DNA from 2 places in the Methylobacterium sp. J-001 genome. Region 1 is predicted to be linked to the other one. Evidence: predicted binding sites of a transcription regulator. Region 1 holds the regulator's gene; the other holds the start of a gene.
What was found. The regulator LexA, encoded in region 1, represses DNA repair genes until DNA is damaged. The targets are predictions, from matches to a motif close to TGTTCNNNNTGTGTTCNG.

Region 1 (4,411 bases):
GCCGGTAGCCCCCGGTGAACACCAGCCCGAGAAGCAGGGCAACGGGCAGTCCGAGGCTTGCGATTCGCGGCACCCCGAACAGGTCGCCGATCCCGGCAATGCCGGAGAACTCGGTGACGATCGCTCCGACCCCGGCGATCACGAGGCCGGTATACGAGACCCAGGCCCAGACCGGCCCGTAATGCGCGCGGATCAGCTCTCCGTGGCCACGACCGGTCGCGGTCCCCAGGCGGACCGTCAGCTCCTGAACGATGTACAGGATTGGTACGAGCAGGATCTGCAGCAGCAGCAGGGAGTAACCCCACCGGGCACCACTCTGTGCCGCCGTTATGAGGCTGCCGACATCCGTATCGGCGAGCATCACGACGAGACCGGGGCCGGCGGTCTTGAGGAAGGTGGACAGGCGAGGCAGGGAAGCGGCGTTCGGCACGGCTCAGGAACAGTCCCGAGCGAGGGCCGTTCCGGCGGGAGCCTGCGGCGTTTTTTCAGGTCCGGCGGGCGGGAGAGAAGTGATGGCGGAGAGCACGGATCGAGGAGGCGGCTGGAGCCTTCAGGCGAGCGCCGTGCCGGACGGGGTGCGGCTCGAACTGGCCTTGGCCGATCTCGGCGGCGGCCCGGTTACGGCAGCGATCGTGCTGGATCGGTCGGAGGCCCGCGCCTTCGCCCGAGCCCTGCTGGCTGCCGCCGGCGACGCGGCCGAGCGCACCTTTCCCAAGCCCGGCTCTTGACGATCGATCTCAGGCCGGGCGCCGCTGGCTCGGATCCCTATTGGACGAAGCCCGGATTGCGGCCGGGCAATCGCGGCACCACCGTGCCCCGCTTCTCGATCGGCCCGTCGCAGGCATAGGCGAATTCGCTCTTCTGCGGATCGAACACGGTCTCGCCGGTGATCCGGCAATCCTCGCGCACGGTCTCGTCGAGATAGGCACGGGCAGCGGTGCGAAACCGCGTCACCCGGCTTGCCGCCGGATCGGGATCGATCCGCACGTCGCTCAGGTTGCAGCCGGCATATTCCCGCAGGGCGTTGGAGACGATCAGCATCCGGCGGATCTGCCGATTGTCGTAGACTTCGTAGGGTTCCTTGCAGCCGATGGTCACGACCTGCGGCGTGAGTGCGACGTAGTTCCGCGAGATATACGAGAACCCGGTGGTGCAGCCGGCCAGCCCCAGGCCGACGGTCACCAAGCCGATGGGCAGCAGAGCCGCGCGCCGTCGCATCCTCGTCATCCCAAGCCCAATTCCAGCCCCGTCGCGAAGCCGACGCCCGGCGGAAGCACCGTGGTGCATTGAAACGGCCCCGCTTGACCAGTCAATGCGTTTGTCGCCCCGAACGGCTTGGCGCACGCAAGCGGTCCGCGTTGTTGCGACGGGCCATTGGATGGCGCAGCCTCAGTCGCCGAACGCATCGCCAACCAGACGATGCACGTAACGGAACGCCTCCGTCGCCCCGGCTGCGGCGCGTGCCTCGCCGTCGGCCGCGAGCGCGATCCGGTCGAGGGCCGTCGTGAATTGCCGCCAGTGCAGCCCCCGGCCATCCGGATGCCCGGCGAGGTGGCGGGCGCCGTGGGTCTCTGAAAGGCCGAGCTTCCGGGCTTCCTTGAGCAGGATGGCCGCGCCGAGATTCGAGCCTTCGGCGACATAGAGCCAACCGAGGCCGGCCGCGGGATCGATCGCGTCCCCGCGCGGCCCGGGCTCGTCGAGGACCCGGCCGGTTACGTCGCACAGGTCCTGCGTGATCAGCGCAAGACGGCGCCTTCCGTCGAGGTCGGGCAGGACGGGCCCGAGCGCGCCGTCGTGATAGAGCGGATCGACCCGTGCGTGAAAGCGGTATTGGACCTGGAGGAACAGCGCGTACCGCTCGAGACTCGCGAAAGGCTGGCCCGCCATGACGCGCCGGTCGAGCTGATCATGGGCCGCCGCGGTCGCAGACCGCAGGCGCTTTACGCGGCTACCTGCTTCGACCGTATCGGATGTTGAAACGTCCATGCGACCCATGTCTTGCATTCGGCACCCGGTCATCCACCGTGGTCGAGGCGCATTCTGCCCAGGTTGAGGGGGCCCTTGCCGTCCGGCGCGAACCTTCATAGCGTTCCGACTATCCGATGCGATTCAGGTCACCGTGAGGCCGAGTGGCAGACTGCGCAGGCTCGCGCGTCGGAGCGCCCCGGCCCATCAAGCTTGGCCGGATGAGGCTTGCAGAACACTTGCGGAACGTTTAACGTGTTCGTGATTTGTTTCTGAGGCCGCGTCGATGCGGTCCGCCAAGCCGCGAGTCCCCCGTCGATGCTCACGCGCAAGCAATTGGACCTCCTGCGTTTCATTCAGAGCCGCATGCAGGAATGCGGCGTCCCTCCCTCGTTCGACGAGATGAAGGATGCCCTCGATCTGAAGTCCAAGTCGGGCATCCACCGGCTGATCACGGCCCTGGAGGAGCGCGGCTTCCTGCGGCGCCTGCCGAACCGGGCTCGGGCCATCGAGGTGATCCGCATCCCAGAGAGCCTGTCCCAGCCTGCCGCGCCGCCCGCAGAGCCCCGCCGCTTCACCCCCAGCGTGGTCGAAGGCGGCAAGTCCAAGCTGCCGGCCCAGCCCCCGACAACCCGGATGATCGACGACGGCGGACGCGCCATCTCGATTCCCGTGATGGGCCGGATCGCGGCCGGTACGCCGGTCTCGGCGATCCAGAACCAGAGCCACGCCATCACCATGTCGCCGGACTTCCTGGCCGGTGGCGAGCATTACGCCCTCGAAGTGCGTGGCGACTCGATGGTCGATGCCGGCATCCTCGACGGCGACCTCGTGGTGATCCGCAAGCAGGACACGGCCAACACCGGCGACATCATCGTGGCCTTGATCGACGACGAGGAGGCCACGCTGAAGCGCCTGCGCCGTCGCGGCTCCTCGATCGCCCTGGAGGCCGCCAACCCGGCTTACGAGACCCGCGTTCTGGGTCCCGACCGCGTCCAGATCCAGGGCCGGCTCGTCAGCCTCGTCCGCCGCTACTGAAGGGGCTCGGCCGGGACGTCGCCGGGGGTGGCATCGCCGCTGGCTGCGTCCGCCGTCGCTGGGATGGGGTCGCCGGGGCCCGCAGGCGGCTCCGGGCGCGGCGGCGGCGATGCCCCGGCCGTGGATGAAGGCCGCCACGGCATCGCGCGTCCTTGGCCACTTGCATAGCGTGCCGTGAACCCCGCGTGTTCGGCCCGAAGGGCGACAGCGCCATGGACGGCGAGAACACGCCGGTCGATCACCAGCGGCCCCGTGCAGGTCGGTGGGGCGGTAAGCCGTGTGATCAGCACGGCTGCCCGGGCGCAATCCTCCGCGAAAGCGCGCCGATCGCGGACCAGGGCGACGGCGCGCCCATCCGGCAGGCGCGTGGTGCATCCGAGCCTGTCGCATTGGCCGCCCTTCGCGGCACCGCCAATCACCGCTTTGGCCGGCCGGCCGTCGCCATCCGCCTTCAGCCATTGTTCCAGCACGAAGGCAGAGGGGCTGCCCAGCACCGACAGAGAACCGTTCGGTCCGCGGATGGCTGCGCCGCCACCCTGCCGGTCGATGTAGAGGTCGAAGCGCTCCGGCATCGCGGCGAGGCCGAGCCCGAGCAGGGCGGGCGGAAGGGCGAGCCAGCGCAGCCGTGAGACCGGGAGGGTCGCCAGGAGCAGCCCGGCCGCCAGCAGCGCCAGCGCGCCGGTGCCGAAGGCCGGCAGCACCAGCGTGGCGCGATCGAAGCCGGCGATCCATTCGGAGATCGCCAGCATGCCGCCCACCGCCTGCCCCATCAGCCACCAGACGGGTCGGTCGAGGGCGAAGGGATAGGCCAGGATCCCGATCACCGCCGCGGGCATCACCACCAGCGATACGAGCGGCAGGGTCAGGGCATTGCCGATCAGCCCGAACGGCTGGATCGTCTGGAAATGATAGGTGGCAAACGGCGCGGTGGCGATCTGCGCCACCAGCGTCGTCGCCAGGGTGCCGACCACGGCCGAGAGGCCCGAACCGACGATCCGCTCGACCCGCCCTGCCCCGGGGCGGCGGAACAGCCGTCCGTCGATCAGCCGGGCGCAGGCGATCAGCCCGGCCACCGCCCCGAACGACATCTGGAAGCTCGGTCCGAGCAGCCCCTCCGGCTCCCGCGCCAGGGCGATCAGGGCGGCCAGCGCAAGGTTGCGCATCGACAGGGCCGGCCGGTCGACCAGGATCGCCCCCAGCATGATCAGGGTCATGATCAGCGAGCGCTCGGCGGCGATGTCCCAGCCCGAGAAGGCGCAATAGGCGGTCACCCCCAGCATCGCGAACCCGGCGGCGATCTTCTTGATCGGCCAGACGAGCGCGCAATACGGCACCAGGGCGAGCAGCGCCCGCACCAGCCAGAACACCACGCCGGCGGCCAGCACCATGTGGAGCCCGGAGATGGAGA
Region 2 (4,411 bases), on a different contig from region 1:
CTACGCGGCGGATTGCTATGGCTAATCTAAAAACCGCTGCACATCATCCTACTTCTATGGTTATTTGGTGTCTTTCACCGAGCTAGGGTGCGCACAAACATGTCCTATACGGTCGAAATCACGATCGCCGAGCCTGCTTCAACCGATGAGGAGGTAGAGACGCGCATGTACCAACTGCCCGATCCCTACGAAACGGTAGCAAGCGCTAGGGAGGCTGCTGCCGTGCACATCGCCAGCCTCAACCTCAAACCGGCGGCGGTGATCTACAGCGTGTTCGATCGCGAAGGCTTCACAGTGGCTTCAAGTGTCGAGGAGTTGGCCGAGGCCGGGTAACGACGCCTTGGACCTGTGATTTCGGCGACCCCGATCAGGCCTGGGCAGAAAAAAGGCCACCCCCGAAGGAGCGGCCCGAAGTCTTGGGAGGAAACGCCCTTGGGAGGGCTGCAGGACCACGATGTCATCGCCGTCCCACAGCATCGACCTATGCACCTTCAGTGCAGCGAACAACCGCCCATAGGTTGTAGCCCGCGCATAAGTGGCGTTGTTTCAGCTCTCAGGTGCGCTTCCACACCATGGCTGGATGCGACCTGCGATCATCAGGCGTGCGCCACTGGCAGCTCGCCCACCTGCGTCGTGTAGCGCGGCGTCCGCATCTCGAACTTCGTGTTCCACCTCCGCTTGGCCACCAGCCCCGAGCGGGCGGGCACTACGGCCCCGCGGCCCCAGCGCGCGTTGCAGGCGTCCATCGCCGCCATGAGCGGCCCTGACCGCTCCCGGTCCATGGCGTCGATCAAGGCCAGCGGGCTGTGCGACAACGGCACTAGGTCGTTGGTGATGATGCCGGCCTTGGAGTACCGCCACGACCGCTGGCCGGGCTCGCGCCAGGTCTTGGCCACCCCGAGCCGTGCTGCCTTAATCAGCACCAGCGTGTCGTTGGTGTGCTCGGGAAGGGTGATGGTGGTGGAGACCGAGCGCATCGGAGCATCCCGATCGTGCTCGCTGGTATGGTAGAAGATCGACACGTGGTTGGTGGCCAGCCCCTCCCGCCGCAGCTTCTCGCCCAGTCGGGTAGCATGTGCGGCCACCGCCTCCTCGAGTACCGCCCGTTCGGTGATGCGGCTGCTAAACGACCGCGTGACCGCGCAGCCCTTCCGTCGGGCCGGCACCATCTCCAAGGGCAGACAGGCGAGCCCGCGCAGCTCGTGGATGATGCGCTCGCCCACTACCGTTAGGCCCTTGCGCACCGGCCGCGAGTCGAGGTCGCGCAGGTCCGCTACGCTCTCTACGCCCATCGCTTCCAGCTTCGCCAGCGAGGCCCGGCCGATACCCCAGACCTCGGCGACATCGATCCGGCAGAGCCAATGCTCGTAGGCGACCGGGTCAGTCAGATCGCATACACCCTGCAGCTCGTGCACGGTCTTGGCGATGTGGTTGGCCAGCTTCGCCAGTGTCTTGGTCGGGCCGATGCCGACACAGGTCGGGATGCCAGTCCAGGCCCGCACCGTGGCGCGCAGATCCCGGGCGAGTTCCTCCCGTAGACCCGGCGCCACGTCCGAGAGGTTCAGGAAGCTCTCGTCTATGGAGTAGATCTCCACCTGCGGGCTGAACTGCCGGTACACAGCGTTGGTGCGCCCCGACATATCACCGTAGAGGGTGTAGTTCGACGAGAAGACGCGCACGCCCTGCCGCCGGCACAGGTCGCGGATCTTGAAGTACGGCTCGCCCATCCGAATACCGAGCGCCTTGGCCTCGGCCGTGCGGGCGATGGCGCAGCCGTCGTTGTTCGAGAGGACGATCACCGGCACCAGGGCGAGCTTCGGATCGAACACGCGCTCGCACGAGCAGTAGAAGCTGTTGCCGTCGATCAAGGCCACGGCGCGGCCGCCACCGATGCGGTCGCGTTGGCGCGGGGCCGGCGCACTCACGACAGCTGCCCGCGGGCGACGTGCCAGCGGATCGAGAAGCGGACCACGCCCCAGATCACGCCCTCGCCGAGTTCGTCGACCGCGAAGGCTGGCAAGGCTGGATTGCAGAACGCCAACCGGGCGACGTTGCCGTCGATCACCAGGCGCTTGCAGCTCATCTGCCCGTCGACCGCCGCAACGACGATGCTACCATGGGACGACGTGAGGCTGCGGTCGACGCAGGCGAGATCCCGGTCGTAGATCCCGGCCCCCTCCATGGACGATCCGGAGATGCGCCATAGGAACGTGGCGGGCGGGTTCGGCACGAGCCAGCGTGGCAGCTCTAGCGCGCCCTCTAGGAAGTCGTCGGCTGGGCTGGGGAAGCCAGCGCATAGGGCCTGCCCGATCAGCGGGACCCGCACGGCGTCGGGACTGCCGACGAGCAACTCGTCGATCCGGTGAGCTGGCATGAGACTCAGCGAGTTCCGGCGTCCACAGCTGGTTCGTACCACCGGGCGTGCATCGCGACCTCCATATCGAATAGAACACACCATGAACAAACACGGCGCGTGAGCGTAGTTCAATGGCTGTGTCGGGCCCCGCCGAGATCGCAGTGGGCGAGTGTGGAAAGGTCGGGAAAAGGCCAATGCCGCGGAGGCTTTACCGCTTCCATTGCCTGGGTGGGGGCGACGCCGCGTTGGATTTGAACGGGCGATGGCTATCGAGCAGCCGCGAGGTCCGACAGCAAGCGGATCGGGTAGCGATCGACCTGATGGCGGGTGGCGGCAGCCAGGACTGGACTGCGTGGATCGTCGATGTGCGAGACGCCGCAGGCCGGTCCGTGCTGATGCGGGCGTTCACTTTGGTGAAGGTGGCCTGCGAGTAGGCGTAGCAGACGGGAGAGACGCAATAGCGATGAAAACCAGCTACGTGGTGCAGCCGTTCGAAATCCACCGCAAGCGCTTGCGTCCTGCCCGCCAGGAGGCCGCTCAGACTGAGAGCGGCGCCCTGAAGAAGGCTGAAAACCTAGCCAACCGTATGCCCGGGGCGGCGGCGCTGAAGGTGGTAGCTGACGACGAGACTGCCGAGCTGGAAGTCGTCACGATCCTCGGGCAGTGAGGCGAGATCCTCGACGACTTCGCCGAGAGCCTGCAGGGCGGATGAAGGTCAGCCGACCTTCGCCTTGAACTCCCAGATCGGCGGTCCCCACATTTTGCCCGGCGTATTCCGGTAGCCAGCGGTCCGCTCGAACACGACCCTCTCAGCCTCGACGGCCTGCGCCTTCTTGCCGGCGATCATCAGCGCACCGCAGTAGTCGACCCGCAGCGTGCCGTGCTCAGGATGCACTCCGAACAGCTGCCGATCCGTCCAGCCGAGCGCGACCGCGTCAGCGCCTAATTGATCGCAGAAGTCGATAGCCGCTTCCCGGAACGTCGCCCACTGCGTCGGCGTGAGGTAGCGACAGGGCGAGGCGCGCTCGGAGATGCGTTCGAGTTGATCGCGCCAGGTGGCGACGGCGGGTGGCAGATCTGACATGCCCCCGGCGGTACGGGCGAATGATTGCCGAAACGGAAAAACCGGCCAGGCGCTGGGCCGGGTGGGCGGATGTCATTAGCGGTGTTCGCCGCCGCTCCCTCGACGGTGAGTGCTCGACCTTTCGTCGCACGCTGGCTTTTCCTCCGAACCGTCAGCGGCGCACGCAGTTGCCGCCTGACCACGATGGAGGAGAGCGCGATGTCGAACCCAGCCAAGGGACAGCACGGCGATGGCCAGCGCCACAGCACGATGAGCGCTAAGGAACAGAAGGCCGCCGAGGTCCAAGAGGCAGGGAGCGCAAAGGCCGACGCAGGCCACCCTGAGGTTCTCGAAGGTGGGAAAGCGGAGTCGACGACCGAGGGCAAGGGGCATCCCAAGTCGGCGGCATCGAATGCACCGGCAGGCGGGACCAGCGACGCGGCCACGACCTCGGCGACAGTTGGCAAGGCTGAGAAGGAGGCTGCGGCTGCGGCCGGCGCCGAAAAGGAGCAGCACGGGCGCGGACACCGGAAATCGGAGTAGCCTTCCCGCATCGAATGATCCGCTCGGCCCCGCCCCGATCTGCTCACGGGGCGGGGGAGCGTCCGATCTCACCAGCGGTCGAGCCGATACGCAACGCGGCTTGGGAACAGGATGAGACCGGGCGGTTCCCGTGGCATGCTGCGTCTTTAACGCTGCCAATCCCAGCCCGGGATTCGAGCATGAAGAAGCCCGCACAGGTGGGTCCCGGGCGAGCTTTTCCAGATCTCAACCCCGAGGGGTGGCGGAGCCGGACCCGTGAGCATTGTATCGCTGCCGCGGATACAAAAAAGCACGCCGCGGCGCTGTCCCGAGCAGGTCGGGATGGGATGGGATCGGAGTATCTTAGCCGGATCGCCGTGACAGCTCGATGGATCCCGCGGGAGCGACCGGCCGGCGATGATGCCGACCCGGAGCGCGATCAGGGCGGAGACCGCACCCGAATCCTGGCG

Region 2: MKK65_RS18265 (LexA family protein) is a predicted target of LexA. The motif match lies at 2,446-2,463, and genes of this name have one in related genera.

What each region holds. Positions count from the first base shown of each region.
Region 1 is NZ_JAKSYN010000094.1:85,998-90,408, forward strand. Features, by position in the region: gene MKK65_RS10525 (NRAMP family divalent metal transporter) at 1-430, opposite strand, end outside; gene MKK65_RS10530 (hypothetical protein) at 513-728, shown strand; gene MKK65_RS10535 (hypothetical protein) at 766-1,218, opposite strand; gene MKK65_RS10540 (biliverdin-producing heme oxygenase) at 1,390-1,887, opposite strand; gene lexA (transcriptional repressor LexA) at 2,284-3,003, shown strand; partial or broken gene MKK65_RS10550 (ComEC/Rec2 family competence protein) at 2,997-4,411, opposite strand, start outside.
Region 2 is NZ_JAKSYN010000138.1:25,213-29,623, reverse strand. Features, by position in the region: gene MKK65_RS18275 (hypothetical protein) at 100-333, shown strand; gene MKK65_RS18270 (Y-family DNA polymerase) at 597-1,925, opposite strand; gene MKK65_RS18265 (LexA family protein) at 1,922-2,374, opposite strand; gene MKK65_RS31570 (DUF6894 family protein) at 2,488-2,790, shown strand; gene MKK65_RS18260 (hypothetical protein) at 2,814-3,023, shown strand; gene MKK65_RS18255 (hypothetical protein) at 3,072-3,440, opposite strand; gene MKK65_RS18250 (hypothetical protein) at 3,639-3,962, shown strand.